3 regions of the Cupriavidus sp. HY129 genome follow, and region 3 is predicted to be linked to each of the others. Evidence: predicted binding sites of a transcription regulator. Region 3 holds the regulator's gene; each other region holds the start of a gene.
What was found. The regulator FNR, encoded in region 3, switches genes on or off when oxygen is low (the NO sensors DNR and NnrR bind a similar motif). The targets are predictions, from matches to a motif close to TTGATNNNNATCAA.

Region 1 (10,481 bases), 1.4 Mb from region 3:
CATTGAGCTACGGGCGCGATGTGGGCTTTGCTGACAACGGGCGAGTGCCGCCGTCGGAAAGTCGCATAGGATACTCCGTTTGACCCGGCCCGTCCATGCGGGTTGCGCCGGTTAGTGCGATTACGGGTCTCCACGGGTCTCCCAGCCGCCGCTTTTGGCCCCCGGAGGCCATGTCTTGCGTCTATAATCGGCTCCTATTTGCGTCGCCAGAGAGACGTACCCGGGACCTGAGACAACCCGGACGCAAAAACGACAGATTCATCCCCGAAAACAGGGACGCTATCCAGACGAGGCCAGGCCGAAACGGCCAGGCGCGTGGACGTGGGCAGTTGAAGCCGCGCTGCGACGCCAGAGTCGTCCGGATAGCGTCTCCGAGGGCCAGACAAAGCAAGCCGCCCCCAACGTGCTGTGCAATAGGTTTCCCGCAAAATCGAGAGTTCTGTATGAGTGACGTCCACCAAGAAAACGACCACCACGAGTCGCCAATCAAGACCCCCAAGCAGCTGATCGTTGTCGTGATCGCAGCGTTCCTGATCCCGATCCTCGTCATCATCCTGCTGGTCAACTTTGTCGGACACGGCACCCGCGAAGGCGCCGGCTCAACACAGTCTGCCGAGGCAATCAACGACCGGATCAAGCCCGTAGCCTCGCTCGAAATCAAGGACCCTAACGCACCGCGCGTCCTGAAGACCGGCGAAGAGGTCTACAAGGCCGTCTGCGCAGCCTGCCATGCCAGCGGTGCCGCTGGCGCGCCGAAGTACGGCGTGGCGGGTGACTGGGCGGCCCGCATCGGCCAGGGCTTCGACGGCCTGATGAAGTCGGTGCTCAACGGCAAGAACGCGATGCCTGCCCGTGCCGGCACCACCCCGGATGACCTGAGCGACTACGAACTGGCCCGCGCCGTGGTGTACATGGCCGACGCCGGTGGCGCCAAGTTCCCTGAGCCGGCAGCCCCAGCCGCTGGCGCACCGGCCCAGGCCGCCGCTCCGGCAGCCGACGCACCCGCCGCTGCCCCTGCTGCTGCAGCGCCTGCCGCCGCCGCGGCTCCGGCCCCTGCTGCTGTTGCTGTTGCTGTTGCTGCTGCCGCACCGGCCGCCGCTTCGGCTGAAACGGGCAAGAAGGTCTATGAACAAGTCTGCGCGGCTTGCCACGCCTCTGGTGTGGCCGGCGCGCCGAAGTTCGGCGACAAGGCCGCCTGGGCGCCGCGCCTGAAGGAAGGCATGGACGCAGTCCACAACTACGCGCTGAAGGGCAAGGGCGTGATGCCGCCGAAGGGTGGCTATGCCGGTCCGGATGCCGACGTGATCGCCGCTTCGAACTACATGGCAGAGGCCGGCAAGTAAGAGCGAATGACAGTGACGCCGGGGGCAACCCCGGAAGTCACCCCGGCTCCACAAAAAAGCCCGCGAATATCTCGCGGGCTTTTTTTATTGGCTCATTTGCCGAGCATCAAAATTTCTTTAAACGACGCGTGAGTAGCGCACCAGCGGGATGACCTTCGCGTCGTTGGCCGCCGGAGTTGCGGGCTTGGGACGCAACGCGTCTTCACGCAGATAGTGGTCGAACACCATCGCGATGCGACGCACCAGCAGTCGGCCCAGCGGCGTGATCTCGATCCGGTCCCGTGTGCGCCGAAGCAGATGGTCCACAGCCAGCTTGTCCAGGTCGGCCAGTTCAGCGGCGAATTTCTGCGCGAAATCGATGCTGTGCGCGGCTTCCACGGCAGGAATATCGAGCGTGCCGTTGCACATCAGCTCGCCGATGATGAACTTGCGCAGACGGTCGTCTTCCGAGGTCTCGAACCCGCGCACGATCGGCAGTTGGCCTTTGTCGAGCGCGGCGTAGTACTCGTCCGTGGTGCGCGCGTTCTGCGCGTAGTGACCCGCCACGGCGCCGATCGCCGAGACCCCGAAGCCAAGCTGGTCGTAGCCTGCGTGGGTGGCATAGCCCTGGAAATTGCGTTGCAGCCGGCCTTCACGCTGGGCAATGGCCAGATCGTCATCCGGCAACGCAAAATGGTCCATGCCGATATAGACATAGCCAGCGGCGGTCAGGCGCTCGATCGTCGATACGAGGATGTCGAGCTTTTCCGCGGCAGGTGGCAATGCGGCGGGATCGATGCGGCGTTGCGGTTTGAACACATGCGGGAGGTGCGCGTAGCTGTAGACCGACAGGCGGTCCGGGCGCATTTCCAGCACGCGGTCGATGGTTGCCGAGAAGCGTTGCGTGGTCTGGTGCGGCAGTCCGTAGATCAGGTCCATGCTGATCGAACGGAACCCAAGGCGTCGCGCGGCCCGCACCACGCCGTTGGTTTCCTCGTACGACTGCACCCGGTGGATGGCCTGCTGCACTTCGGGGTCGAAGTCCTGCACGCCGAGGCTGATCCGGTTGAAGCCAAGTTCGCCGAGCAGGTCCATGCGATCGTCGCCCACACGGCGCGGGTCGATCTCGATCGCGTGCTCTCCCTCAGGCAGCAGTTCGAAATGCTTGTGCAACGCCGACATCACGTGGCGCATTTCAACGGGATCGAGGAACGTCGGCGTACCGCCGCCCCAATGCGACTGCATAACCGCGCGGCGCTCGCCAAGCTGCTCGGCGGCCATGGCCATTTCGCGTGCCAGATAGTCGACGTAACGCGCGCTGCGGGTGTGATCCTTGGTGATGATCTTGTTGCAGCCGCAGTAGTAGCAGATGTTCTCGCAGAACGGGATGTGGACGTACAGCGACAGTGGAGCCGGTGCGTTCGCGCGGCAGGCATCCAGGGCGCGCCGGTAGGCGGCGTCGCCGACTTCACCGTGAAAGCGGTCGGCGGTGGGATACGACGTGTAGCGCGGGCCGTTGCCATCGATGCGGCCGGCAAGTTCGCGGAAGTCGGCGAGTGCGGTGCGGTCGAAGGCGGTCGACGGGGATGCGAGGCCGGAAGGGATAGCGGTATCGGGGGTGTTGGACGTGGGGGCGGACATGATTGTGGTGCTTTCTAGGCGGAAGTACGTCCGATCCTATGCCTCGCCCGGGACTGCCATCTTGATAAGCATCAAGGCCACGTCATGCGTGCGCCCGCCAGCCCCGCCGAGGTGGGGAGCCAAGTCGCGTGCAAGTCACGGGAACGTCATGAACCGCCGATAGTCTCGGCCCGGTCTCGCTGCCCTGCGCTGCGAGACATCCTTTCCCCTCACACCGCTTCCGAACCACTGCCATGCGCCAAGCCCCACCGCAGTCGATATCGTCATGCGCGCCCGCGTCCGCAGGGCGTCGGCGCACGCTCGGCACGCTCGGCACGCTCGGCGCACTGGGTTCGCTCGGCGCGTTGTCATCACTGGCCGGGATCGCACCGCTCACCGCGTTCGCGCAGCCCGCGCCATCGGGCGCGCGCCGCCAGCTTGTCGTCGGCCAACTGGTCGATCGCACCGGCCCGCAGGCCGATCTTTCGCGCGACTACCTGGCCGGCGCGAAGGTGCTGTTCGATGCGTACAACGCGTCCAACGGCAGCCTGCATATCGTCCACGTCGCGCGCGATGCCGATACGAATCCGCGTGGCGCCACGGCCCAGGCAGTGGCACTCGCCGACAGCGAACATGCCGAGGTGCTGTTCGGGCCCGGCGATGCATTGCTGCCCGCGCTCGCAGCGTCCACCGAGCTGTCGCGCCGTGGCGTGCAGATCGTGGCACCGCTGTCGGGTCTCTCACTGAATGCCGAGAACGTCTGGTTCACCCGCGCCGACTATCAATCCGAACTGGACGCAGCGGTACGTCAGCTACGCGGCTTCGGACTGACCGCGGTAACGCTGGCGGTCTCTCCCGATTTCGCGGCGGGCACGCTCGCTGCAGGCACGCCCTGGCTGTCGCGGCTGGAGAAAGCCATGTCGGTACAGACGGTGCCGCTCACGGGCAACTTCGACGAGAGCGCGCGCCGCATTGCGGCGGGCCGTCCGGGCGCGGTGATCGTCGGCGGCGACACGCTGGCCTACGGCAGCCTGGGTCGCGCGCTGGCTGCGCAGAACTGGTACGGATTCCTGGTGGGGTTGTCGGCCGTCAGCCCGGTGTCGGCGCGTGAAATCCTCGGTACAGGCTATGCGGGCGGGATGGTGGTGACGCAGATCGCGCCGGGGCCGCAGGAATCGACGCTGCGTGTGGTGAAAGAGCATGTCGCGCGCATGAAGCAGTACCTCGACGAGCCGCCCTCGCCCGCCACGCTGGCTGGCTACATTGGCGCCGCGTGGCTGGTGCGCGCGGCCAGCGGCATCAAGGCGTCCGGACCGGTAGAGCTGCGTCGCGCGCTACAGACGCGCGTCGACGTTGGCGATTTCACGCTCGACTTCACGCGCGGACTACGCGGTTCGCAGTACGTGCAACTGGCACCGATCAACAAGAGCGGTGTGCCCCAACGCGCCTGAGCGATCGACGCGCCGACGCCCCGTCAGGCGCGCGGCAGCACGATGCGCACGCGCAGGCCGCCCTCGGTGCGGTTGGTCAGCGTCAGTTCCCCGCCGTGCCGCGCCACGATGTCGGCGGCGATCGCCAATCCCATTCCCACGCCACCTGTAGCACGGCTGCGCGACGACTCCACGCGATAGAACGGCTCCAGCACGCGCTGGAGTTCCGCGGGCGGAATACCCGGGCCGTTATCGGACACGTCGATGATCACGCGCTCGGCGCTGTCGGTCAGCACGATATGGGCGGCGCCGCCGTACCGGTGCGCGTTCTCCACCAGATTGACCACCGCGCGGCGCAGTTCGGCCGGGTACGCCAGCAGCGGCACGGCGGTGCCGGAAAGCCGCACGTCCTGACCCATTTCCTGTGCATCGTCGACGATGGCCTGCAGCAGTGCCAGCACGTCCACGCGCTGGCGCGGGCCGGCGGCATCGTCTCGCTCGCGCAGGTAGTACAGCGTGGCGTCAATCAGTCCGTTCATCTCGGCCAGATCCTGGCGCAGACGGTAACGCACGTTGTTGTCCTCGATGCGCTCGATGCGCAGGCTCATGCGCGTCAGCGGCGTGCGCAGGTCGTGCGACACCGCCGCCAGGAAGCGCGATTGCTGCGCCAGCTGGGTGCGGATGCGCTGCTGCATCAGGTTCAGTGCCCGGGTAGCGTCACGCGCTTCGGCTGGGCCCGTCTCCTCCTCCAGCGGTGGCGCGTGGACGTCCTGCGCCAGCCGGTTCGCACCACTGGCCAGTTGCTGCACGGGCCGCGCCAGCAGACGCGCGCCAACCCACGATGCAATCAGGATGGCCACGAGCTGGAACAACATGCCCAGGTGCGGCGGCCAGATACCTCGGATATGGAAACCGGACGGTGGCCCAGGCGGCCCAGGGGGTCCGGGTGGCATGAGCACGCCACCTTTCTGCATGCGGAATGCGTCGGGATGCAGCGGGGGCCCGTCGTTGTCGCCGTCGTCATCGTCGTCATTGGCGTTGGGCGGCGGTGGCGGTCCGTGCGGATGGCTGAGCGACGCCAGCGCGCCCGGCAGTGGCGCAGGCAACGGGTGGCCGGCCGCCTCGGCTTCCGACGCGGCGCGGCGCATCCGTTCCATGTAGCGCTCCGAACCCGGGCGCGGGAAGAACCCCTCGATCACGGTCACGCCCAGCACGTGAACGGCAAGCATGATCGCGGCCATCACGAAGAACAGCCGCACGAACATCGAATCGAAGCGCCTTCGGGGCGTCTCCAATGTGCTGGAACGCAATTCTGGCCGCACCATTGGTGGATCGTCCGCCGATGGCGGCATCTGCGCTGCCATGCCGTCAGTGCTCCACGGTGCCCGTGAAGACGTACCCTTCGCCGCGCACGGTGCGGATCAGTGCCGAGTCGCGCGGATCGTCACGCAGCTTCTGGCGCAGACGGGACACCAACAGGTCGATGCTGCGATCGAACACGTCCAGATCGCGCCCACGCGCGGTGTTGATCAGCATCTCGCGATCGAGCACGCGATTGGGATGCTCGATGAATGTCAGCAGCAGCCGGAATTCCGCGTTGGAAAGCGGCACCACCGTGTCCTCGGCATCCACCAGCTGGCGCAGCGTGGTGTTCAGTCGCCATGCCGCGAACCGGACTTCATGCCCGGGCGCGGCCGGTGCCGGACGTCGCACGTCGGCACGGCTGCGACGCAGCACGGTATGGATGCGCGCCACCAGCTCGCGCATCTCGAACGGCTTAGTCACGTAGTCGTCCGCGCCCACCTCGAGTCCCACCACGCGATCGGCCAGTTCCGCCCGCGCGGTCAGCATGATCACAGGCAGGTTGCTGGACTCCCGGATTTCGCGGCACAACGTCAGGCCGTTCTCGCCGGGCAGCGAGAGGTCCAGGATGACGAGGTCGTATTCCTGCTTCGACATCGCCGCACGCATGGCAGTGCCGCCTTCGGCACCATCGGCCTCCATGCCGAATGTGGCGAGGTATTCGGCCAGCATGGCCCGGATTTGTGGGTCGTCGTCGACGATCAGCAGGCGGATTGGCAGGGCGGGGGACAGGTCCATGGGCGAGCTTGCAGATGGGAACGGCCGCGGAACCGCGGCCGGATGGAGCACCCAATGTACCAGCTTGCCCATTACAAGCGATGCCGGTTTTGTATCAAACTTGATACGTGCTCAGAACGCCACAAGCTGCGAGAGGCGGAAAAAAACGCCCCCGGTGCTGCCGCATCCGGGAGCGCTCAACAGGGAAGAAGCCGGGCTCGCATGCGCCCAGCACACACCGCAAACCGAAGGGTAGGCGCGATGTGTCGCGACAGACGCCGAGACGAAAGCGCGCACGCCAATCGTAGAGAGACGGTCATCCCGAAGCTTGTCCGGCTTGTATCAATCACCCCGCCGCAGGCTTGCCGAGCAGCGCCTTGAGCCCGGCCAGACGATCCTTCGGGCTCATGGCCGGGGTCTCGTCCTTCGGGGCGGGGTCGTCCTCCAGCTTCATCTCGGCGATGAAACGCGACGGCTCGCACGCATACGTATCGCGGGCGCGCTTGCGCTTCTTGCACCAGCTGATCTGCAGACTGCGCTGCGCGCGCGTGATGCCCACATACATCAGGCGGCGCTCCTCCTCGATCTTCTCGTCGCCCATTTCCTCGTCCTCGCGCGAGTGAGGCAGGATGCCCTCTTCCACGCCGACCAGGAACACGTGCGGGTACTCGAGCCCCTTCGACGCGTGCAGCGTCGACAGTCGCACCGCATCGGGATCTTCCTCGCGGCCTTCCAGCATGCTCATCAGCGCCACGGTCTGCGTAAGTTCGAGCAGGTTCTTGCCTTCGTCGCCGAAACCATCGGCGGTGTCGAATCCGGTGGCCGCGCCCTCGCCTTCCGGCTCGGGACGCGTGCCCTTGCGTTTGAGCCAGTCGAGGAATTCGAGCGTGTTGGTCCAGCGTGATTGCGCCTGCCGTTCATCGAAGGTGTCGTAGAGGTAGGCCTCGTAGTGGATACCTTCCATGAGATCGTCGAGCACCACCGTGGCCGGGTCCGTCTTCGCACGATCGGCCAGCCGCACCATCGACTCGCTGAACGTGCGCAGCGGCTCAAGCTGGCGCGGCTGCAGCTTCGCCTCGATGCCACCCATCATGGCCGCCTCGAACAGCGATACCTTGGCCTGGCCTGCGAACGTGCCGAGCACTTCGAGCGTGGTGTTGCCTACGCCACGACGCGGCGTGGTGATCGCGCGGATGAATGCGGGATCGTCGTCGGGGTTGGCGATCAGGCGCAGGTACGCGCAGATGTCCTTGATCTCGGCCTTGTCGAAGAAGCTCTGGCCGCCGGAGAGCACATACGGAATGCGCTCGCGGCGCAGGATCTGTTCGAACAGCCGGGCCTGGTGATTGCCGCGATAAAGGATTGCGTAGTCACGGAACTGCGCGCGCCGCTCGAACTTGTGCGCGGACAGCCGGAACACCACCGACTCTGCCTCGTGCTCCTCGTCGTTCATCGGGTGGATCGCGATCGGATCGCCCATGCCATGTTCCGACCACAGCTTCTTGTCGAACAGCTTCGGGTTGTTGGCGATCACCGCGTTGGCTGCTTCCAGAATCCGCACGGTCGAACGGTAGTTCTGTTCGAGCTTGACCACCTTCAGACTCGGGAAATCGGACTGCAGCAGGCGCAGGTTGTCGAGCGTGGCGCCACGCCAGCCATAGATCGCCTGATCGTCATCACCCACTGCGGTGAATGCCGGCGCGCGCAGATGCGACCCACCGGCCAGCAGCTTGAGCAACTGGTACTGGCACGCGTTGGTGTCCTGGTACTCGTCGACGAGGAAGTAACGCAGGCGGTTCTGCCACTTCAGTTGCACGGCTTCGTCGCGCGCGAACAGTTCGGCGGGCAGGCGGATCAGGTCGTCGAAGTCCACCGCCTGGTAAGCGTGCAGCGTGGCCACGTAATTGCGATACACCATCGCGGCCTGGTGCTCGTCGGCATCGCTCGCCTGCGCGAGCGCCGTCTCCGGGTCGATCATGCCGTTTTTCCACAGCGAGATCGTGCTCTGCACGCTGCGGATCAGCTTCTTGTCCGTGGTGCCAAGCTGCTCCTGCACCAGACCGAAGCAGTCATCGGAATCCATGATCGAGAACTGCGGCTTCAGGCCAAGGTGCTCGGCTTCCATGCGCAGGATCTGCACGCCGAGCGAATGGAACGTGCAGACCGTGAGTTGCTTGAGCGGAATCCGCTTGCCCTCGCGCGTGGTCTTGCCCTCCATCAGCTTGCCGATGCGCTCCTGCATCTCCTTGGCCGCCTTGTTGGTGAACGTGACGGCGGCGATGTGGCGCGGCTCGAACCCCTTGTCCTCGATCAGGTGCGCGATCTTCTGCGTGATCACGCGCGTCTTGCCCGATCCGGCACCCGCCAGGACGAGGCATGGCCCGTCGAGATAGCGAACGGCTTCGGATTGCGCGGAATTGAGCCCGTGGGACATGTGATCTTTGATGAGGATTGGCCAGGATCGGCCGAAAAGGCGCGGATGAAGCACACCGGAGCCGGTGCGCCAAAGCTGGCGATGTTAACACGTGCCTCGTGTCACGCGCCTCGTGTCTGGTCGCACCCTGCACGTGTGTCGGAGACCGTCCTACGGCAAGCGTTTCGAGCCCGTAACAATCGTAAGCCGCGGGCACCCGGGCACGGCATCGGCCTCTCACTTTTCACAGCGTGCCGGTATGGCTGGCGCGCGTGGCAGTACCGCATGTCGACAACAAAGCACTGGAGGCCATATGACTACGTTCCGCACGATTTCGAAGCTCACACTGATTGGTGTCACGCTTGCTGCCTTTGGCGGCTGCGCCGACATGACGCCGAAGCAGCGCAACACGGCGATCGGCGCGGGCGTCGGTGCCGTGGGTGGCGCCGTACTGACCGAAGGCAGCCCGCTGGGCACGCTCGGCGGCGCCGCCGTGGGTGGCGTGATCGGTAACGTCACGACCAAGGGTCACTAAGGGTTGTCCCAGGGCCGCTCATCAAGGGCCTGTTACCGGGCGCGATGACGGCCACTGACAGGTTGGCGAGGGCCGCCCGCAACGGGCGACCACGCACGGGACCGGGCCTGCCGCACGAGGTTTGACAAAGGCAGACCGGTCCCGTACATTCACGCGCATCCGGCCGGGAGAGCGCGCAGCGATTGCGCCGCCGAAGGGGTATCACCCGAAAACTCTCAGGCACCATGGACTGGCTGGATCGGCATGCAACATGCACACAATGCATGCCGCACTCTGGAGAGCGACATCCGCTATTGCAAGGCAATGGTGAGCATGTCCACCGAAGGGGCGCACGAAGCACCACGCTTCGTAATCTCTCAGGTATCGAGGACAGAGGGGTCATCCGCGGCAGCGGACTGGTAGCGCATTGGCGCGACCGGACGCTGCGGCGGATGACCCTTTTTTCGTTTTCGAACCACGGTTTTCGAACCGAGCGCCCCCAAGGACATCCATGACGCTCCAGGCCACGCCCCTCAACGCCATCCACCGCGCCCTCGGCGCCCGCATGGTCGACTTCGGCGGTTGGGACATGCCCGTCAACTACGGCTCCCAGATCGAGGAACACAACGCGGTACGCGCCGACGCCGGCATGTTCGACGTCTCCCACATGTGCGTGGTGGACCTGAGCGGCACCCACACGCGCGCCTTCCTGCGCGGCCTGCTGGCCAACAACATCGACAAGCTGCAAACGCCGGGCAAGGCGCTCTATTCGTGCATGCTCGACGAGAAAGGCGGCGTCATCGACGACCTGATCGTCTACTTCTTTGCCGAGGACCGGTTCCGCCTGGTGGTCAACGCCAGCACGGCCGTCGGCGACATCGAATGGATCCAGTCCCGCAACACGGCCACCGGCAGCGGCGTGACGATCACCCCGCGCCGTGGCGACGTGGCCCCGGCCGGCGTGAGCAAGCTGGCCATTGTTGCAGTGCAGGGTCCGAACGCGCGCCAGAAGGTGTACGACGCATTCCCGTCGACCCAGCCCGCCGACACGCTCAAGCCTTTCAACGCGGTGGTGGTGCACGACGCCGAGATGGGTGAACTGA
Region 2 (10,481 bases), on a different replicon from region 3:
GCCAATAATCAATCGCCCTACCGATTTGGCGACAACGGCCTCTACTTAGTCTGAAACTGCATTCCTGCTGCATTCGCATATTCTTGATTCACCCATGGCGTACGCTTGACACTGCCTGAGCCCGGATTCCGCGTACGCCGGACACGAAACCGGCTTTGCGTTGCCTCGATGGATATTGGGCACATGCGTGGCGCCACTCCCATGTTTCATCGCATAATTACGAATACAGATTCTGGCTGGAGCAGCAAATCGCCCGCTACCGACCACGAATCCAGGACAGGAGTTGGGAATGGGGCCGGAAGCCTTGACGGGCACCGACGACAATGGCGACCGGCGAATCGCCGAAAACGAAGCCCGGCTGGCGGGAATCATCCGCTCGTCGATGGAAGCCATCATCTCGGTGGACGAAGAACAGCGCGTGGTGCTGTTCAACCCGATGGCGGAAACGCTGTTCGGCTTGCCGGCGGAACAGGCCATGGGCCGCCCCCTTGGCGATTTCATCCCTGCCCGTTTCCGCACTGCCCATGCCGCGCACGTCACGCGTTTTGGCGTGACCGGTGTTTCCGACCGGCAGATGGGGCGCCAGCTCACGCTATACGCCCTGCGTCAGGACGGAACCGAATTCCCGATCGAAGCGTCGATCTCGCAGACCTCCGATGGTGCCGGACACAAGCTTTTCACGGTCATGCTGCGCGACGTCACCGCTCGCGTGCGTGCCGAGGCAGCGCTGCAGCGGTCCCGCGAGGAACTCCAGGCGCTGTCGGACAGCATCCTGGCTGCGCGCGAGGACGAAAGCCGGCGCGTCGCGCGCGAGCTTCACGACGATCTGGGCCAGCGTCTGAGCGCGCTGAAAATGGATCTGGTGATGCTGGAGACCGACTTGCGTGCGGACTGCGGCGCCGTGCGCGCGCTCGAACAGGTCAGCGCCATGCACACCGTCATCGACGAAACCATCGCCGCCGTGCGCAGGATTTCGTCCGATCTGCGCCCGGCGTTGCTCGATGAACTGGGCCTCGCCGCCGCGCTGGACTGGCTAGCCAAGGATTTCAGCCGGCGCTACGCGATCTCGGTGAGCACGCGGACGCCGGAGGAAATCGACGTCACCGAGCAAGCCGCCACCGCTGTATTCCGGATCGTCCAGGAGGCGCTCAACAACGTCGTGCATCATGCGGACGCCAGCGAGGCCTGGGTGACGCTGACCCACCAGAACCAGGACGAGGATCACGATCACGGCCAGTTCGTGCTGCGCGTGCACGACGACGGGCGCGGCTGGAACGGCCAGCCGAAGGATGGCGCGCGCCGCTCGTTCGGCCTGCTTGGCATCCGGGAACGGGCACGCCTGCTGGGTGGCACGGTGTCCATCGAACATTCGCCCGGCGACGGCTTCGAACTCGTCGTCACTTTTCCGGGTCATCCGGATTGCAAGGAGACCCAGGCATGATTCGCGTGATCATTGCAGACGATCACACTGTGGTGCGCAACGGATTGCGCCATATCCTCGAACGCACCAGCGACTTCGAGGTGGTTGGCGAAGCAGCCCGCGGTACCGAGGTGCCACAGCTCGTGCGCGAGCTGTCCCCGCATGTCATCCTGCTGGACCTGTCGATGCCCGGCCGGAACGGGCTGGAACTGATCCGGCAACTGCGGGCCGATCATCCGGCACTACGGATCCTCGTACTGACGATGCACGCCGAGGAACAGTATGTGGTCCGCGCCTTCCGTGCGGGCGCGGCCGGCTACCTGACCAAGGAAAGCGCGGCGACGGAACTGGTCGAGGCGCTCAGGAAGGTGGCCGCGGGCGGCACCTACGTCAGCCCCGCCATGGCCGAAAAGCTGGCGCTGGGCCTGCAGGAAAAGCCCGATGCGCCGCACGAAGGCCTGTCGGATCGTGAACTCGAGGTATTCCGGCGCATCGTCGATGGCGAGTCGCTGACGCAGATCGCCGCCGCGCTGTGCGTCAGCGCCAAGACGGTCAGCACCTACAAGATGCGCCTGATGGAAAAGCTCCAGCTTCGCAGCGACGCCGCACTGGTCCGCTATGCGATCGAGGCGAGGCTGTTCGGCGACGAAGACAAGCTATAACGTCGTGGCCCCCGGCCACAGCCCCGTCGTTCAGGCCGACTCGCCGCGAATCAGCAGCACCGGCTTGCTGGTCTTGGCCACCACACCTTCAGAGACGCTACCCATGATCATGCGGCGCACACCGCGTCGGCCGCGTGTACCCATCACGATCACATCGGCTGGCCAGCGGTCGGCATAGCCGACGATCGCGCCAGCGATGTCACCCGGCACCGCTGACTTCTCTGCCAGTTCGGTCTGAAACCGCACGCCAGCGTCCTGGAGACGGTGAGCGGCGGCTGCAAGGGCCTTCCTGCCAAAGTCCGTCAGTCCATTCAGGATGTCCTGCGGATTGACGAAACCTGCCTCAAGGAACACTTCGCCCTCGTCCACCACGAACAGGACCTTCACCTCCGCGCCCAGGCCCTTGGCCAGCCCGGCTGCCTGCGCAATGGCCAGGTCGGAAGACGGGCTGCCATCCACGGCAACCAGGATGCGTTCATACATATCGGTCTCCTCAGTCCGGGCCACGTGCCCTCACTGACCCAGCATAGGACGTGCCAAGGCTCCATGGTTGATGTATCGCAAGATGACCCGAGTCCACCGAATCAGGCGCTCTTGATCTGTCGCAACCATACGCGGCACATCACGCATACATTTGAGACCCAAATGGCGCCGAAGCGCCTTGCTTTTTCAGGAGACCATATGGACATCTCGGCGATCATGGTCCACGTCGATGCCTCGCAATCAGTGGAGGCCCGGCTCTGTCATGCCGTGGCGCTGGCCGGATCGTTCAACGCCACGCTGATCGGCCTGCTTTCGCTGAGCGCGGACGAGCCAGCGTGGGTCTATCGCACCGCGGACGGCCGCCGCGAGCGCCAGGCATACGCGCCGGATCTTGGCGCCGCATGTGAAGCCGCCCGGGAAGCCTTCGACATCGCCACCGAAGCCGCGACGTTTGCCGTCGACTGGCGCGTCGGCGAGGGCGCGCCCACCGACGCCATCCAGTGCGAAGGCCGGCTGGCCGACCTGCTGATCGTCGGCCAGCCCGACCGACTGAACGCCGACAGCGACGTAGCCCGGCACTTCGTCGAGACGGCCATTCTTTCGAGTGGCCGCCCGGTGCTGGTCATTCCTCAAGGGCCGCTGCCGGACGCTTCCACCTTCCCCTATGGCTCGATCGTGGTGGCCTGGAACGGCACCCGCGAATCCGCGCGCGCGCTGCATGACGCGCTGCCGTTGCTCAAGCGCGCCACCCAGGTCGACGTGGTGTCCTGCATTCCTCCGTACGCGCGCCGCAAGGCCGAACTCTCCCCGCCCGCCTACGCGGCAAACTGGCTGGCTCGGCATGGCGTGCACGCGAGCATGGTCGAGATGGTGCTGGAACGATCGGCCGATATCGGCGAGTCACTGCTTGCCATCGCCGGCCAGCGCCGCGCCGACCTGCTGGTTTGTGGCGCGTATGGCCGGGGGCTGCTGCGCGAGGAATTGCTGGGTGGCGTGACGGACACCGTGCTTCGTCACGCCACGATTCCCACCCTCTTTTCCTACTAGCCGCGCCGGCACGCCTTGCTCGGTCGCCCGGTCGAACGCTTAGTCGAACGCTTAGTCGAGCGTATAGATACCCCGGTACTCGGGCATCGTGACATCCCAATGCAGCGAATGCTCGATGCGCTGGCGCAGCGCATCGGCGGCACTGGGCTCGCCGTGCACGATGAACGTCTGCCGTGGCGGCGTCCCGATGGCACTCATCCAGTCCATCAGCCCATCCGCATCGGCATGTGCCGAGAAATGGCGAATCTGTTCGACTGAAGCACGCAGTTCGACTTCGCGCCCGTGCATCCGCAACGTGCGCTGGCCGGACGCCAGCGTCGCACCCCGCGTTCCGGCCGCCTGGAACCCCACCAGCAGGAAAGTGCTGCGTGGGTCCTGCCCGAACGATTCGAGGTGATGCACCACGCGCCCGCCCGTCAGCATTCCGCTACCAGCCAGGATGATCTTCGGCTGATCCACCCGGTTGATGCGGATCGACTCCTCCATGCTTCGGGTTGGAATCGCCACCGAACAGGCAGCCGCGCACGTTTCGGGGTCGATGCGCAGTTCGTCCGAGTGCTCGGAGAGAATCCGCGTGGCTTCGATGGCCATCGGGCTGTTCAGGTAGATGGGCACATCGGGAAAGCGCCGTCGCTGGCGCAGCCGGTAGAGGCAATACAGCAGCAACTGGGCACGCCCAACCGCAAAGACGGGAATGATCACGCTGCCGCCCCGGGCAACGGTCTTGCGAATGATATCGGCCAGCAGCTCGATGGGATCGCCTTCCGGATGCAGGCGGTCACCGTAAGTCGATTCCACTATAAGGTAATCCGCCGCGGTGGGTGGCTCCGGCGGCCGCATCAGCATGTCATCTTGCGGGCCGAGGTCGCCGGAGAACAGGATGCGCCGGCCCTTGGCATGGATCGTCACGCTGGACGAGCCAAGAATATGGCCCGCGCGATGAAACTCCGCTTCCACACCGCGTGCGATTGTCACCCGCTTGCTATAAGGCGCGGGCTTCAGATGCTCCAGCGCATGCATGGCATCCGCCACGGTATAGAGCGGCAGCGCCGGTTGATGACGCGAATACCCCTTGCGATTGGCATAGTTGGCGTCTTCTTCCGCCAGATGGGCGCTGTCCGGCAGCAGCAGGCCGCAAAGCTCCGCGGTTCCCGTCGTGCAGTGCACGCGCCCCTTGTAACCGCGCTTCACCAACAAGGGCAGATAGCCGCTGTGGTCGATATGCGCGTGTGTCAGCACCACGGCATCGAGACTGCCCGGGCTGATCGGAAAGCGATCCCAGTTACGCAGCCGCAGGGCCTTGTAGCCCTGAAACAGTCCGCAGTCGATCAGAACCCGCGCTTCTCCGGTGTCTAGCAGAAAGCGCGAACCGGTCACGGTGTCCGTAGCCCCAAGGAACTGGATGTGCATGGTCTGTGATGTTGGTGTTGGCGTCGTCAGTAGCGGTGTTGTCAATATCGCCAGATCCTGTCACTGGCTTTGGAGCGATGGCAGAACAGTACGTGTCACGCGCTTCAATGCGACATCAGCAGTGGCACCGGTGCGTTGCGCAGCAGCGTGCGCGTGGTTCCGCCCATGACGAGTTCGCCGAGCCGTGAGTGGCCGTAGCCGCCGCTCACCAGCAGATCGGCTGCCTCGTTGCGCGTCACGCGCATCAGGCTGTCGGCTGGCGATGCGCCCTCGTCGATACGCAGCGAAGCGCTGACGCCGTGATCGGCCAGCCAGCGCACGGCCTCGGCCGCGCCATGCTCGTTCGGCCCCGCGCCGCTGAGCACCACCTGCAGGATCACACGCGATGCCAAAGCCAGTAGCGGCAACGCATCCCTCATGGCGCGCGCAGCTTCGCGCCGGCCGTCCCAGGCCACCACGACGGTGCCGCCCGGCACCAGGCTGACGTCGGGGGGTATTACCAGAATCGGGCGGCCAGAGTTCAACAGCACATACTCGGCGGAAGTGGCCATCAGCGCCGGCGTATCGTGCGCCAGCGACGGTGGCGCCGGCAAAATCAGATCGCTGCTGACACCGCGCGAGGTCAACGCCCAGCCCGCCTCCTGCTCGACCACCACGTGTGAAATCTCGATGCCCCGCCCACGTCGCGCCACTGCCGCATCGAGCGCGGCGGCATCGGCCTGTTTCAGGTTGCGCAGCATGTCGGCGCGCATCTGCTGATAACGCGCGGTCTCCTCACCGGCGCTCCGGAATGGATCCAGCAAGGTGCCAGTAGCGGTCAGTCCGATGACGCGGGCGGTGAATAGCGACGCCAACGTCAGCGCGGCATCCAGACGCGCATCGCGCGCCGGATCAGCGGCAAGATCGACGAGAATGGTCTTGAAATCCATGGGGGCTCCAGGCAAGGGGGCGATCGGGCGGCAAGAATGGATACCGTCTTGTGCACTTTAATCGTCAAAGATGCTCCGCGCTTGCCTCAAGTCAAATACATGACAGCCGGGAAACCAAACATTGTCGGTAGAAGCCGCGGCAATCAACCTCCTGAAGGAGGACTCAGTCGAAGGCGATCTACCTTGCCTCGACTATCGGGAGCACCTGTGCCGCACGTAGGTAATGTCTGGCCTGTCAGGTTAACCTGACAAGTGCACTCCAGACCCTGACACAGGTATCAGCCGACGCTGATTTCAGCCTTTCCGATCACAAGGCATACTTCCGCGCAGATGGGGAGTTATTCAGATCAAAGAACCTTGATTTGGCGGTGAACGCCTGACGACCCCAGGGGAGAGCATCATGTATGAAGTGGTAGAGGGGTCGAGCGTCGAAGCAGGAATGGATGGGGAATGCACCGGACATGCGCACGCGCCGGGCACGGCGCGGCATTTCCAGGCGCGCTGCATGGATTGCGGCCTGCGCCGCCTCTGCATCGCATCGTCTCTCGAACCGGAGGAGCTTCCGCAACTGGAAGCCGTGGTCAGCCACTGGCGCATGGTGCATCGTGGCGAATACCTGTACCGCTCCGGCGACAAGTTCCAGAACCTCTACACCGTCCGCTCGGGATCGCTGAAGACCGTGGCCTCCCACGCCGGCGGCCATGAGCACGTGACCGGTTTCTTCCTGCCGGGAGAAACGGTCGGCCTTGGCGCGATTGGCGAAGGCGAGTATGACTGCGACGCGATCGCGCTCGAAGACAGTGCAGTCTGCGTGCTGCCGTTCTCACCGCTCGAAGGACTCTGCCGCGACGTCAAGAGCGTGCAACAGCATTTCCATCGGATGCTGAGCCGCGAGATCCTGCGCGAGTCCAAGCAGATGATCCTGCTGTCGGGCATGACTTCGGAACAGCGTGTAGCAGCATTCCTGATCAACGTGTCGTGCCGCCTGCAGGAACGCGGCTATGCTTCGCGCGACTTCACGCTGCGCATGACCCGCGAGGAAATCGGCAGCTACCTCGGCATCAAGCTCGAAACGGTCAGCCGCACGTTCTCCCGGTTCCAGCGCGAAGGGCTGATCCGCGTGGATGGCAAGCGCATCGAACTGTTCGATATCGAGGCGCTCGCGGCCATCTGAGCCGCTGACACCGGCGCCCGCTACTCACGGGCCTCCCGCCGCACCGCCTGCGGCGGCACGCCGAACCCCCGCAGGAATGCCTCGCGCATATGGCGCCGGTCTCGAAAGCCGGCTTCCCGCGCCACGACTTCCAGCGGGTGGCGACTCTGTTCGATCATGAGTCGCGCCGCTTCCAATCTCAGATTCTCGATCGCCTTGGCCGGCGACTGCCCGGTCTCCGCGGTGAATACGCGGCTGAACTGGCGTGGGCTCAGATGCACCGTCTCCGCCAGTTCCTCCACCGTCAGTGCCTGGCTCAGATTCTTGCGCGCGTAATCCAGCGCATTCTGGATACGGTCGGATTTCGGCGCCATATCCAGTAGCTCCGAGTGCTGCGACTGTCCGCCCGAGCGCCGCTGGTGCATCACCAGCTTGTGGGCGACCGATCGCGCGATATCCGCGCCCAGATCCTTTTCGACCATCGCAAGCGCCAGATCCAGGCCGGCCGTCATGCCCGCCGACGTCCAGATCGCGCCATCGACGATGTAGATGCGATCGTCCTCCACCTTGATGTCCGGATGGAGCCGTTGCATGTCGCGCGCGAAGGCCCAGTGCGTGGTCGCGCGTCGGCCATCGAGCAGACCGGCTTCCGCCAGGATGAACGCCCCCGTGCAGATCGACGCCGTCCGGCGCGCACGCGGCACCGCCTTGCTCACGAACGCCAGTACCGGTGCGGGTGTTGGCTGCGCGACTGGGTCGCCAACGCCGGCCAGCACCCAGGTATCCACCGCCACGCGCGTGCTTGCCGCGTGCGTCTCTACCGTCATCCCCAGCGAAGAGACTACCGGCCCACCGTCGATCGAGAAATTCCTGATGCGGTAAAAGGGCTCGCCGGCCACAAGATTCGCGTACTCGAAGACGCTCTGCGTCGCCAGCGCCATCACCTGAAAACCGTCCGTCAGCAGGAAGCCGATGTTGTGCATGATTGGCCTCGTTGGGCTTATGTCCTAAAACATGACCATAATCGTCATTTCTGCCATCGTCAAGCCGCCTTACGATGCAACGCATGGATTCGACGCATCCCGATTTTCGGATCCCCATCGCAACGACATCGCAAGGAGAACACCATGACGCAAATCCATCTCGGCACGGCCCTGATTACCGGCGCATCCTCGGGCATCGGCGCCATCTACGCGGACCGCCTGGCACGGCGCGGCTATGACCTGATCCTCGTCGCCCGCAATCGCGACAAGCTCGATGCCCTGGCGCGGCGCATCACTGACGAGACGCAGCGCGTGGTCGAAGTCTTCCCGGCCGATCTCAACGACCGCCAATCGCTCGCGCGGGTGGAGGAAAAGCTGCGGCAGGACGCCAGCATCACGCTGCTGGTCAACAACGCAGGCGTCGGCACGCACACGCCGCTGCTCGACAGCAACGTCGATGCCATGAGCCGGATGATCGACCTCAACGTCACCGCGCTGACGCGCCTGACCTATGCCGCCGTGCCGGGCTTCGTTGCGCGCGGCCGTGGCGCGATCATCAACATTTCGTCGATCGTCGGCATCGCGCCCGAAATCCTGAACGGGGTGTACGGCGGCAGCAAGGCGTTCGTACTGGCATTCAGCCAGTCGCTGCACCACGAACTCGCGGCCAAGGGGCTGCGCGTGCAGGCAGTACTGCCGGGGGCGACCGCCACGGACTTCTGGGAAACCGGTGGCCTGCCGATCGAACATCTCGACAAGGCGATCGTCATGCCGGCCGAAGCGATGGTCGATGCGGCACTGGTAGGCTTCGACCGCGGCGAGCTGGTGACGATTCCACCGCTGCACGCGATCGAGCAATGGAATGCATATGAAGGCGCGCGCCAGGCGATGGCGGGCCAGCTATCGACCAACACTCCGGCGCCCCGGTACGCGACGGGACGCTGAGAGGCGGAAGGTAAAGGGTGGGAGGCCCGGGAATTACTGGGTCTCGCCCCGCTCCTTGGCATCTGCGCGGGCCAGCATCGCTTCGCCGAGCATCGTGCTGCCCTGCTCGGCCAGCGCCGTGCCGGCGCCACGGATGTCGCGCACTTCCTTGTTCTGGCTCAGCTTCAACTTGCCTTCCAGGCGCGTGATCTCAATTTCGATGCCGACAATCGCCTTGAGCATCGTGTCGACAAAATCCGACGGGGCGTCGGACATCTTCCACGGCCTGGGTTGCGTGGCTTCGTGCGTGCGAGTCAGATGGGCTACCACACCGCGCACGAAGCGCTCATCGTCGCGAATCGTGATGCGACCGTGCGCGTGCACGACCATGTAGTTCCACGTGGGCACCTGCTTATGGGCCTCGTGCTTGCTCGGATACCAGTTCGGCGAGATATACGCATCAGCGGCACGGAAAATCACCAGTACCTCATCACCGTTCGCCACGTCCTGCCAGACCGGGTTGGCGCGGGCAACGTGAGCCTTCAGCATCCCATTCGGCCCTTGCGAGGGCTCGAGATGGAAGGGAATGTGGTTCGCATCCAGACCGTTCCTGCCATGCGTGACCAGCGTGCCAAACGGATACGCGGTCATCAACGCATGGAGAGCCTCGGGGCGCGATTCTTCGAAATGGGCAGGGACGTACATGAGCGTGCGGGGCGTGGGTGTGTTGGGTTCGGAATGCAAGCATTGTCATCGGAAACTGGAGCCGAGTGTAGCCGCAGTTTGCGGTTATCGCCCACACGCTGATGGAGAACTGTAGGCTCAGCGGCATCGAACCCACCGAACCAGAGGGTGATCAAGCGGTTGCTTGATTTTCGGCTGGGGTCCCCGCCAGTTGTGCTACGCGGTCATAAGGGCCAACTGAGAGTGCTTGGACTGCACATCCAGCCCGAAGCTGCGTCCTATGCCTTGCCGCGCCGCGGCGACGCATCGGCTGGATATCCCAGCAGCCGGCGCAGTTGCAGCGCCGTATCCTCGGCTGCCGATATCGGGAGCAGCGGCACGCCAATGCCGTTGTGCCACTCGACCAGCGACGCATTGTGATCGTCCGCGAAGCGGTGAATCGCGCTCCGGAGCGTCTCCCGGCCAAAGCCGAGTTCCACCTGCAGTTCACCGTCGCTGACCACGAGGTGACCGGAATCGGGCAGGTTCAGCAGGAACGGGTCATAGACCAGCACCGACAGCATGTCGTTGCGACGGCGCAGTTCGAGCATCAGGTCGCGGGTCTGCGCATCGTTGCCGCTGAAGTCGCTGATGACGATGACCAGATAGTCGCGACGGGCCAGTTGCAGCGCGTGCTGCAGCGCCGCGTTCAACTGGCTGGCGCCCTGGCTGGCCGGGGCGTCCGCGCGCAGCGCCTGATTGTGGCGCGCCAGTTCGCCAAGCAGGTGGAGCACGCCGTGCTGGCTG
Region 3 (10,481 bases):
TCGCTGCCTGACTGGGCGCAGTCGCTGGGCATGGTGTTCTCGCTGATCCTGCTGGCTCCGTCGTGGGGCGGCATGATCAACGGGATCATGACGCTGTCCGGTGCCTGGCACAAGCTGCGTACCGATCCGATTCTCAAGTTCCTGGTGGTGGCGCTGTCGTTCTACGGCATGGCCACGTTCGAGGGCTCGATGATGTCGATCAAGACCGTGAACGCGCTGTCGCACTACACGGACTGGACGATCGGCCACGTGCACTCGGGTGCCCTGGGCTGGGTCGCGATGATCTCGATCGGCTCGCTTTACTACCTGATTCCGCGCCTGTTCGGAGAGAAGGAGATGTACAGCACGCGCCTGATCGAGTGGCACTTCTGGATTGCGACGATCGGCGTCGTGCTCTATATCGCCTCGATGTGGATCGCCGGTGTGATGGAAGGCCTGATGTGGCGCGCCACGCAGCCTGATGGCACGCTGACCTATGCGTTCGTCGAAGCGGTCAAGGCAAAGTATCCGTTCTATCTGATCCGTCTGCTGGGTGGCCTGTGCTTCCTGAGCGGCATGATCCTCATGGCTTACAACGTGGCACGTACCATCATTGGCAAGCCTGCGGTTGACGCTCCGATTCCGGCCAACCTGCCGGCTTCCGCCCACTGATCGCCGAGGACCGAACGATGTCTCAAAAACAAGGATTCTTTTCCCACGAAACGCTGGAGAAGAACGTCGGCTGGCTGATCATTGCAACCATCATCGTGGTCAGCATCGCTGGCCTGGTGCAGATCGTGCCGCTGTTCTTCCAGCACTCGACGACCGAGCCCGATCCGGGCATCACACCGTACTCGCCGCTGCGCCTGATGGGGCGCGACATCTACATCCGCGAGGGTTGCGTTGGTTGCCACTCGCAGCAGGTGCGTACCCTGCAGGCGGAGACTGAGCGTTATGGCCATTTCTCCACGGCGGGCGAGTCGGTGTATGACCACCCGTTCCTGTGGGGCTCGAAGCGTACCGGTCCAGATCTCGCGCGTGTTGGCGGCCGTTACTCGGACGACTGGCAGCGGATCCACCTGCGCAATCCGCGTGATGTGGTTCCCGAGTCGGTGATGCCTTCGTACCCGTGGCTGGAGAAGACGCAGTTGCCCACCAACGACATCCAGGCACGCATGCACGCGCTGAAGCGTCTGGGTGTGCCGTACAAGGACGAAGAGATTGCTCGTGCGCCTGAAGAGCTGGCAGGCAAGACGGAAGAAGATGCGCTGGTGGCGTATCTGCAGGGGCTGGGCCTGAATCGCCGCAACGTGCGCGTTGACTCGGCGGCGGCTCCGGCGCCGGCGAAGGAGTGATGCCATGGCGATCGTGACCGCAATTGCAACCGTCGTGTCGATGCTGACGTTCATTGGCATCTGCTGGTGGGCATGGTCGGGCGGCCGCCAGGCCGCCAATCAGGAATCGGCGATGTTGCCGTTTGCCCTGCCTGACGAAACCACAACTACAAGCCGGAACCCACAGCCATGAGCGATTTCATTTCCGATTTCTGGAGTTATTACATCGCGGCCATCGCGCTCATCGGGATCGTCTGGTGTGTCTGGCTGCTGTTTTCCCAACGCAAGATGCCGAAAGGTGTCAGCACCACTGATGACACCGGTCATGTCTGGGATGGTGACCTGCGCGAACTGAACAACCCGCTGCCACGTTGGTGGATGTGGATGTTCCTGCTGGCCTGCATCTTCGGTCTTGGTTACCTGGCGCTGTATCCGGGCCTGGGATCGTACGCCGGTATGCTCAAGTTCTCGACGCAGGGCGAGCTTGCCGCTCACCGCGAGGCCGCCGAGAAAACGCAGCACCAGATCTACGCCAAGTATCTGAGCATGGATATCAAGCAGGTGGCGGCGGATCCTGACGCACGCGAGATCGGCCAGCGGTTGTTCCTGAACTACTGCGCGCAGTGCCACGGTTCGGATGCGCGTGGCAGCCGAGGCTTCCCCAACCTGACCGACAACGATTGGCTCTACGGTGGCGAGCCGGAGACGATCCAGCAGACGATCACCAAGGGCCGCAATGGCGTGATGCCATCGTTTGCCAGCACGATCGATGCGAAGCAGGCCGGCGATACTGCCCAGTACGTGCGTTCGCTGTCTGGTCTGTCGTCGGATCCGATTCGCGCATCGCGTGGCGAAAGCACGTTCAAGTCGACCTGCGCGGCCTGCCATGGCGCCAACGGCAAGGGCAACCAGGCACTCGGCGCGCCGAACCTGACCGACAACACGTGGTTGTACGGCAGCTCGGAAGCGACGATCGTCGACGCGATCCTGAAGGGACATAACGGTCATATGCCGGCGCACGAGGAGATTCTGACGCCTGAGCGCATCCGCATGCTGACCGCATATGTGTGGGGTCTCTCAAATACGGGAGGCGCTGCAAAATGACTAACTGCCCCGGGGCCGGGCGGCGTGCCGCCCACCGGGGCGTGAGGGCAACACGATGAGCGCGCCCCTTAACGCCCCCGATCACTCGGACGATCACGCCTCGAACGATCCGTCTGCAAGCCAGTCGGCGAGCGATCGTAACGGCAACACTTGGCGTCCCGCGCCGCCCCCCAAGGGGGCCGAGACCACCGAGGAAGCGCTGTACGAGGTCCGCCGCAAGATCTATCCGCGCTCGACTTCTGGCGCGTTTTCGAGCTGGCGCGTGTGGCTGGTCATCCTGACGCAGTTGATTTACTACGGAACGCCCTGGCTGCAGTGGAATGATCGCCAGGCCGTGCTGTTCGATCTCGGCGCGCGCAAGTTCTACATCTTCGGTCTCGTGCTGTGGCCGCAGGATGTGATCTATCTCGCTGTGCTGCTGGTCATTTCTGCGCTATCGCTATTTCTGTTCACCGCCATCGCGGGACGCCTGTTCTGCGGCTATGCCTGTCCTCAGACGGTCTACACAGAGATATTCATGTGGATCGAGCGACATGTCGAAGGGGATCGCATCGCGCGGATCCGACTCGACGGCGATCCCTGGAGCCTGCGCAAGCTGCGAATCAAGGCGACCAAGCATGTGCTCTGGGTGCTGATCGCACTGTGGACGGGCTTCACGTTTATCGGGTATTTCGCACCGATTCGGGAACTTGGTAGCGAGGTCCTGCATTTCACGCTAGGACCCTGGCAGAGCTTCTGGATGCTGTTCTACGCATTTGCGACCTGGGGCAACGCCGGATTCATGCGCGAGCAGGTGTGCAAGTACATGTGCCCCTATGCGCGTTTCCAGAGCGTGATGGTCGACCGCGATACCTATGTCGTGACCTATGACGTGGGTCGTGGGGAGCCGCGTGGTAGCCGTTCCCGCAAGACCGATCGCCATGCGGCTGGTATTGGCGATTGCGTGAATTGCAGTATCTGCGTGCAGGTGTGTCCGACCGGTATCGATATTCGTGATGGCCTCCAGTACGAGTGCATCGGTTGTGGCGCCTGTATCGACGCGTGCAATCTCGTCATGGACAAGATGGAGTACCCGCGCGGCCTGATCCGATACACGTCGGAAAACGCCATGCGCAAGTCCCTGACGACATCCGACGCGCGCAAACGGCTGCTGCGACCACGCACGATCATCTATACGCTGATCTGGCTGGTTCTGGCGGCGGGCTTCGTCGCATCGCTGGCAATGCGGTCGCCGATCAAGGTCGACATCATTCGGGATCGCGGCGCGCTGGGCCGGGAAGTGGAGGGCCGCTGGATCGAGAACGTCTATCGGCTCCAGGTGATCAACACCACGGAAGCGCCGATGCGGATTCGCGTGCAGGCTGAGGGCGACGATCTGACTGGACTGACGGTCGAGTATGACAAGTCCGCCGAGGCCATGCAGCCAACGTCCAACCGGTTGTTGCCGATTCGCATTCGCGTGCCGATCGACGATGCCAAGGAGGGCACGCACAAGATCAACGTAACCGTGACGGCGGAGGGCGAGGACGGCCGAGACGCGCATATCAGGCAATCCACGAGTTTCATTGTTCCCCGCAATCTGTGATGCTGAGGGTGAAATGGCAGCAAACAAGGAGAGCGCAATGACATCCCAACAGTCCAAGCCCTGGTACAGGGAACCGTGGCCGTGGCTTTTGATGAGCGGTCCGTTGCTTGCAATTATTGGCTGCGGCGTGACCATCTGGCTTGCCAACACGCATCCGGATTTGCCGATTTCCGGCGTGGAGCGTCATGGCCTGGTCGTGGAGAAAACGGGGGCGGAGCATGTAGCGTCGCCGGCTGCGAGGCGCCCATGAGACTCCGCTGGCTGATGTGGGTACTTTGGCCGGCGTTTCTGATGGGCGGAGCGGCCACCGCCACCGTGTTTTCGGTCGTTGATCCGGGCGATCTCACGTTCTTCGGGCACCAGGTGGAAGCGTCTCGTGAGGCGGTCTACACGATTGGCTTCCTGGTGGCGTGGTTGTTTTGCGCATTGTCCAGTGGGCTGACGCTCTACACCATGCCAACCAAGCTCGAGGAGACCGACGAACTCGAGTAATGGCTCGAGTGCTGGCAGAAAGCAAAACGGCCGCACCGGGAGATCTGCTCCCGATACGGCCGTTTTCCTGGCCACGATGCCCGTTAGCAGTTTCGGCTATAGACCTGCCTGATGCCTTCCATGTCCACGAGTTTCACGTGTCGTTGGCGAATCTGAATCAGGCCGGCTTCGGCGAATCGAGAAAAGAGCCGACTCACGGTTTCGAGCTTGAGGCCAAGATAGCTGCCGATTTCTTCGCGGCTCATCCGCAGCACGAACTCGCTCGACGAGTAACCGCGCATCGACAGGCGCTCGGACATGTTGACGAGAAATGCTGCCAGGCGCTCTTCGGCACGCATCGAGCCAAGAGTGATCAGCATGATCTGGTCCTGCGAGATTTCCTTGCTCATCAGCCTCAGGAACTGCTGCTGGAGAGAAGGCAACGTGCCGGACAGCGATTGCAGGTCATCGAATCGCACGACGCAGACCTCTGTGTCCTCGAGCGCGGTGGCGTCGGACGCATGCTGCATCTCGCTGAGGCCGTCGAGCCCGACGACCTCACCGGGCAAATGGAAGCCGGTGATTTGCGTGCGTCCGTCCTCCATGGTCACGTGGGTCTTCAATGTGCCAAAGCGGATCGCATAGACTGCGGTAAGTGGTTCGCCCATGCGATAGAGCGTTTCGCCCTTGTGAACACGAACGCGTTCCTGTACGAGCGTGTCCATCTTTGCGAGGTCCTGTTGCGACATGCCCACGGGAAGGCAAAGCTGGCCCATGGCGCAAGTGGAGCAACGCGGAGACATCTCGGTGACGGGAATGGAGGTAAGCAATTGATGGTGCTCGCATGAATGCGCTTGCGATGGAGGCGCGATGCAGGCATTTTACAGCGTGATGTGACGCAGAAGCGAGGAACAGTTGCCATTTGGTGTGCTTTTCAGTGTCTTTACACTTGCGTTGCTTGGTGGCGTGCATTGCGCCGCCATGTGCGGAGGAATTGCCATTGCCGTCGAGCAACGGCAATCCGGGGGGGCTGTTGCGGTCGTTAGCCTCGTGCATCGCTCGCGATTTCACTGGTGGCTGGAACTGCTGGTCATGCACGCCGGGCGTCTCACGACCTATGTGCTGCTTGGGGCGCTGATGGGAGCGGTGGGTGCGACAGTCTGGAAGCAGGACTACCTTCCAGTGCAGCGCTGGCTCTATGGCGCGGGCAGCCTGTTACTGGTTCTGACCGGGGTGTGGTTGTTGCGGGGCCGCGTCATGCGTGCAGCATGGCTCGAACGGCTGGCGGCGCGGGCTGCCTCGTATGTCGTCCGGGGCGTCGCGTCGCTGGGCATGCAGATGCCGCTTCGCTTGCGTCGGCACGCGCCCATCATGCGGCGCTATGGGATGGGGTTGGCCTGGGGGCTGGTGCCCTGTGGTATGGTGTATGGCGCACTTGCGCTGGCCTTGTTGGCTGGAAATGCGCCATCTGGAGCACTTGTCATGGCGGCCTTTGGCATTGGGACGCTGCCCAACCTGCTGGTGATCTCGGGTTTGTCGGGCTACCTGCGGCAACTGTCGCGCCGCCCCGGCGTTCGAGTGGGCGCCGCGCTTGTTGTGATCGGTTTTGGGGCGCTGGGTGTCGCACGCGCCGTCTGGCTGCCCGATACGCTGGCCAATCACGGCTTCTGCGTCGTGTTCTAGACTTTTTTGCTGGTTGCAGGGCGGGGCTGGAATGCCATACAATCGCGAAAACCACGGTATCGCGCTCCGATGCGCTCGTGGCGTCGCCGGGGCTGCATTCCCGATCTGGGATGTGTGCCCAGGGGGTCTGGGCAGGTCTGGCTTGCCGGGATCGTCCCCACAGTTCATCCGGTTCACAAGATCTGGTTCCAAAGTCCGATGGGGCTGTGTGGAGAGGTGGCGCTGGTGCCAGGCGAAGTTGCCTGGGCCGATATCGATTGTTTCTTGCCGCCTTGGCGATCTGATTGTCCAGGTGAATGTCCACCCCAAAAGGGAGAGGGTGCGACGCAAGAGGTCCGTTGACTGGCGTAGTCTGTCAGCCCCGGACGATCTCCTGCCGGAACGACCCGGCAATTCGATGCAAAGAAAATGAGGTGCACGGCTCCGCTGCGAAAAGCTGCGAGTTGGCTGCGCGATGAGATGGCGGTGGCTCAGGCCTCGCTGTATCTGCAATCTCCAGTGCTTCAGGATTCGTCCAGAAGCAGGTGCAAAGACAGGCTGCACACAATCACATGAATACCCAAGAGGCGAAGATCGTCCTCGAGACCGCGCTGATCTGTGCGCAGGAGCCATTGCGCGTTGGTGATCTGCGACGGTTGTTCGCCGACGACGTCGGTGCCGACACCATCCGGGTTCTGCTCGAAGAGCTGCGCAACGACTGGCAGCAGCGCGGGGTGGAGCTCGTGGCCCTGGCCAGCGGCTGGCGGTTCCAGAGCCGCCCCGAGATGCGCGAGTTTCTTGATCGGCTCAACCCGGAGAAGCCGCCGAAGTACTCGCGTGCCGTGATGGAAACGCTAGCGATCATCGCGTATCGCCAGCCGGTGACGCGCGGTGACATCGAAGAGATCCGGGGCGTAACGGTCAGCACGGAGGTGGTCAAGAAGCTTGAGGACCGGGACTGGATCGAAGTCATCGGTCACCGGGACGTGCCTGGTCGCCCCGCGTTGTATGCAACGACCAAGGCATTCCTGGATGATCTTGGTCTGCGCTCGCTGGATGAGTTGCCGCCGCTCGAGGATGCCCAGGCCCAGGCTCAGGCGGCTCTGCTGGATCAGCAGGCCATCGATTTCGAAGCGGTCGCGACGGCGAATCCGCCTGCTGGTGACGAGGAGGCCTTTTCGGAGGCCACCGTAGAAGTGGCTGAGACGGGTGAGCCGGCAGTTGAGCAGTTGTCGGTCGAGCCGCAATCCGAAGATCTGTCCGGTGGCGCGAGCGATGCCGCCGGCAATGAAAACGAACAGAACGACAGCGTCGCGCAGTTGCCCGAGGGTGATGGGCAAGGCGATGACGCGCCGGTGGCTCTGGCCAACGGATTCCATGTGGACACAGAGTCTTCCTCGCAGGAAGACGCCGCAGTTCCGGCCCCCGACGGTGATATGCCGCTGGCGACCGAGGACGACGACGAGCGCGTGTCCAACTGAACAACATGCAACATCGATAGTGAATACTTTGTCTGATTCCGCTGAGCAAGACGTCCGCCAGCCGGACGTGCCGGGCGACACCGGCGCTGCCCCCGAGGGTAACGGCGCCGAAGGCGCGCCCCGCCGCAAGGGGCTGCGCCGCGGCCTGCGCAATCTAGTGGCTTCCCGTCGCCAGTCGGCGCAGGACCGCGATGGCCGGGAAACGGGGCGCGACGATGCCGAGCCCTCGTCGTCTGGCGAAGGCGGCGATGCTTCGCCGGCCGCTGCCCCCGCGCGTGGCCGCGGGCGTCGCAAGCCGGCGCCGGCCGCCGATACGCAAGCAGTTGCCGGTGCCGAGGAGGCAGGTGGCGACGCGCAGCCGCGATCGGATCAGTCCGCGCAAGGGGCTCGCAAGCGCCGTCAGCAGCCGCAACGCAAGGCTGCGCTGGTAGATGGCGACAACAAGCCAGCCTCGCAACAGCCGGGTCGCCGTAACAAGGGCGGTCAGCGCAAGGGTCAACAGCCTGGTGGCAAGCCGGGTGCTGACAGGGGCGACCAGCGTGTCGAGCAGCGCCAGGGCGACAAGCCCGGTCGGCAAGCCGGCAAGGGCGGCGCGAAGCCTGCTGCCGGTGGCGAGGATCTGTTCCGCTTCGTGATTTCCGAGCAGTTCGATCAGGAAGACACGATCGTGCCGCGCACCAAGGCCAAGCCGGTGCGCGAACTGTCCGCTGACGACGACGCGCCCAAGCTGCACAAAGTCCTGGCGGAGGGTGGACTTGGCTCGCGCCGCGAGATGGAAGAGCTGATCCTGCAGGGGCGTGTGTCGGTCAATGGTCTGCCTGCCCACATCGGCCAGCGTATTCTGCCGACCGACCAGGTCCGCGTGAACGGCAAGCTGATTCACCGCAAGGTGACGACCAAGCCTCCACGCGTGCTGCTCTATCACAAGCCTTCCGGTGAGATCGTCAGCCAGTCGGATCCGGAAGGCCGTCCGACCGTTTTCGATAGCCTGCCGCGCATCAAGAACGGCAAGTGGGTCGCGGTCGGCCGCCTCGACTTCAATACCGAAGGGCTGTTGATTTTCACCACGTCGGGCGATATTGCGAACCGTTTCATGCACCCGCGCTATGGCGTGGAGCGCGAATACGCAGTGCGCACGCTGGGCGAACTGGCCGAAGCCGATCGTCAGCGACTGCTGCATGGCATTCAGCTCGATGATGGCGAGGCAAACTTCCTGCGGATCGCCGATGGCGGTGGCGAGGGTGTGAACCAGTGGTATCACGTGGCGCTGACCGAAGGCCGTAACCGCGAAGTGCGTCGCATGTTCGAGGCCGTTGGTCTGACCGTGTCGCGCCTGATCCGCACGCGTTATGGTCAGTTCCTGCTGCCGCGCGGCTTGAAGCGCGGTCGCTGGCAAGAGTTGGATCCGACGGATGTGCGCGGCCTGATGGCCAACATTGGACTGAAGGCGCCGTCCAAGGAAGCCCAGAGCGGCGGCAAGGGTGTGACGAAGGTTGGCGGCCGCAAGCAGCGCGAAGAAGCAGCGCTGGCGGGCATGCCGATGCACACCGGCATGGATGGTCTGCCGCGCTACGAGAAGAGCGGTGGCCGGGGTGGTAATGCCGGGGGTGCGGGCCGTGGGCAGCCTGACCCGATGCAGACCTCGATGGGATACATTCCGTCCGGCCCTGCGCCGCTGACATCGCACACGACCAAGTTTGGCGGCGGGATGGGCGGTGGCCTGCGAGGCCCCGGCGCCGGTGGTGGTCGCGGCGGGCGGGGTGGCAAGGCCGGAAACGCTGGCAATGCGGGCAACGCAGGTGGCAATCGCCAGCGTCGCGGCGGCGGCGAGGTCAATGGAAATGTGATGCCAAAGGCCGCCAAGGGTGCGGGAGGCGGTAGTCGCCGTCCGCGCGGCCGAGGTCAGCGTTGATTGACGGATCGGGCGGTGCCGGCAATGGTCGGCAATCGCCCTGATCCGGAGCGGAACCTCGGAGGCTTTTGCCTTTTGGACATAATCCGCGTATAATCAAAGTCTATTCAAAAGTATCATCCTCGGCGAGGATGGGCGAATGATGGGCATTGCGCCCATTTTTTTTTGGTTCGCCCGTTTGTACTTGCGGCTGGTTTTCGTCACATGGCGGGCCGGCAGGATGATTGGGCAGGCAGGACGGTTTGCAGGTCGCGTCGAGCATCAATTCCGAGCGTATTGCGTTGTCCGGTGTCTGCCACAGTATTGAAGGCCACTACTCGGGATTACAGTGCATCTGGCAGATTTGATCGAAACCACCCTTATCGGCATGGGCTACGAGTTGGTTGAGCTTGAGCGTGCCCCGGCCGGACTTCTGCGTGTCTACATCGATCAGCCTGAAACTGGCATCGTCATTGAGGATTGCGAGAAAGTCAGTCGCCAGCTCACTCACGTGCTCACTGTGGAGAACGTTGATTACGAGCGCCTCGAAGTGTCGTCGCCAGGCCTGGACCGGCCGCTGAAGAAGTTGGCCGATTACGTTCGCTTTGCCGGTGCTGAGGTCAGGGTTACGCTGCGCCTGCCGGTCAATGGCCAGAAGAATTTCGTGGGCATCCTGTGTGAACCCGCAGGAGACGCTGGGGCCGAGAAGATCGGCCTGGAGTTCGAAGGCAAGGACGGTCCGGCACTGCTGGAATTCGCCATATCCGATGTCGATCGCGCACGTTTGGTGCCGGTGATCGACTTCAAGGGAAATCAAAGAAAAGGGAACAAGCAATGAGCCGCGAAGTTCTGTTGCTCGTCGATGCGCTAGCTCGCGAAAAGAACGTCGACAAGGATGTGGTTTTCGGTGCACTGGAGGCGGCTCTCGCCTCTGCCACCAAGAAACGTTTCGAGGAGGACGTGGATATTCGCGT

Region 1: a site for FNR is predicted at 3,025-3,038, ahead of hemN (oxygen-independent coproporphyrinogen III oxidase). Genes of this name have one in related genera too.
Region 2: a site for FNR is predicted at 2,633-2,646, ahead of K6G35_RS26380 (universal stress protein). Genes of this name have one in related genera too.

The regions. Positions count from the first base shown of each region.
Region 1 is NZ_CP083254.1:3,413,277-3,423,757, forward strand. It holds tRNA gene K6G35_RS15750 (tRNA-Arg) at 1-17, opposite strand, end outside; gene K6G35_RS15755 (c-type cytochrome) at 444-1,343, shown strand; gene hemN (oxygen-independent coproporphyrinogen III oxidase) at 1,461-2,963, opposite strand; gene K6G35_RS15765 (ABC transporter substrate-binding protein) at 3,197-4,393, shown strand; gene K6G35_RS15770 (ATP-binding protein) at 4,417-5,736, opposite strand; gene K6G35_RS15775 (response regulator) at 5,741-6,472, opposite strand; gene K6G35_RS15780 (UvrD-helicase domain-containing protein) at 6,798-8,885, opposite strand; gene K6G35_RS15785 (YMGG-like glycine zipper-containing protein) at 9,178-9,399, shown strand; glycine riboswitch at 9,554-9,641, shown strand; glycine riboswitch at 9,663-9,782, shown strand; gene gcvT (glycine cleavage system aminomethyltransferase GcvT) at 9,890-10,481, shown strand, end outside.
Region 2 is NZ_CP083255.1:2,246,690-2,257,170, forward strand. It holds gene K6G35_RS26370 (sensor histidine kinase) at 290-1,441, shown strand; gene K6G35_RS26375 (response regulator) at 1,438-2,082, shown strand; gene K6G35_RS26380 (universal stress protein) at 2,113-2,565, opposite strand; gene K6G35_RS26385 (universal stress protein) at 2,764-3,612, shown strand; gene K6G35_RS26390 (MBL fold metallo-hydrolase RNA specificity domain-containing protein) at 3,664-5,022, opposite strand; gene K6G35_RS26395 (universal stress protein) at 5,127-5,951, opposite strand; gene K6G35_RS26400 (helix-turn-helix domain-containing protein) at 6,352-7,125, shown strand; gene K6G35_RS26405 (GlxA family transcriptional regulator) at 7,146-8,087, opposite strand; gene K6G35_RS26410 (SDR family NAD(P)-dependent oxidoreductase) at 8,232-9,032, shown strand; gene K6G35_RS26415 (FMN-binding negative transcriptional regulator) at 9,066-9,716, opposite strand; gene K6G35_RS26420 (DUF58 domain-containing protein) at 9,974-10,481, opposite strand, start outside.
Region 3 is NZ_CP083254.1:2,047,356-2,057,836, reverse strand. It holds gene ccoN (cytochrome-c oxidase, cbb3-type subunit I) at 1-651, shown strand, start outside; gene ccoO (cytochrome-c oxidase, cbb3-type subunit II) at 669-1,334, shown strand; gene K6G35_RS09305 (cbb3-type cytochrome oxidase subunit 3) at 1,339-1,506, shown strand; gene ccoP (cytochrome-c oxidase, cbb3-type subunit III) at 1,503-2,417, shown strand; gene ccoG (cytochrome c oxidase accessory protein CcoG) at 2,473-4,002, shown strand; gene K6G35_RS09290 (hypothetical protein) at 4,016-4,252, shown strand; gene K6G35_RS09285 (hypothetical protein) at 4,249-4,494, shown strand; gene fnr (fumarate/nitrate reduction transcriptional regulator Fnr) at 4,578-5,303, opposite strand; gene K6G35_RS09275 (sulfite exporter TauE/SafE family protein) at 5,389-6,156, shown strand; gene scpB (SMC-Scp complex subunit ScpB) at 6,708-7,616, shown strand; gene rluB (23S rRNA pseudouridine(2605) synthase RluB) at 7,645-9,528, shown strand; gene rimP (ribosome maturation factor RimP) at 9,857-10,345, shown strand; gene nusA (transcription termination factor NusA) at 10,342-10,481, shown strand, end outside.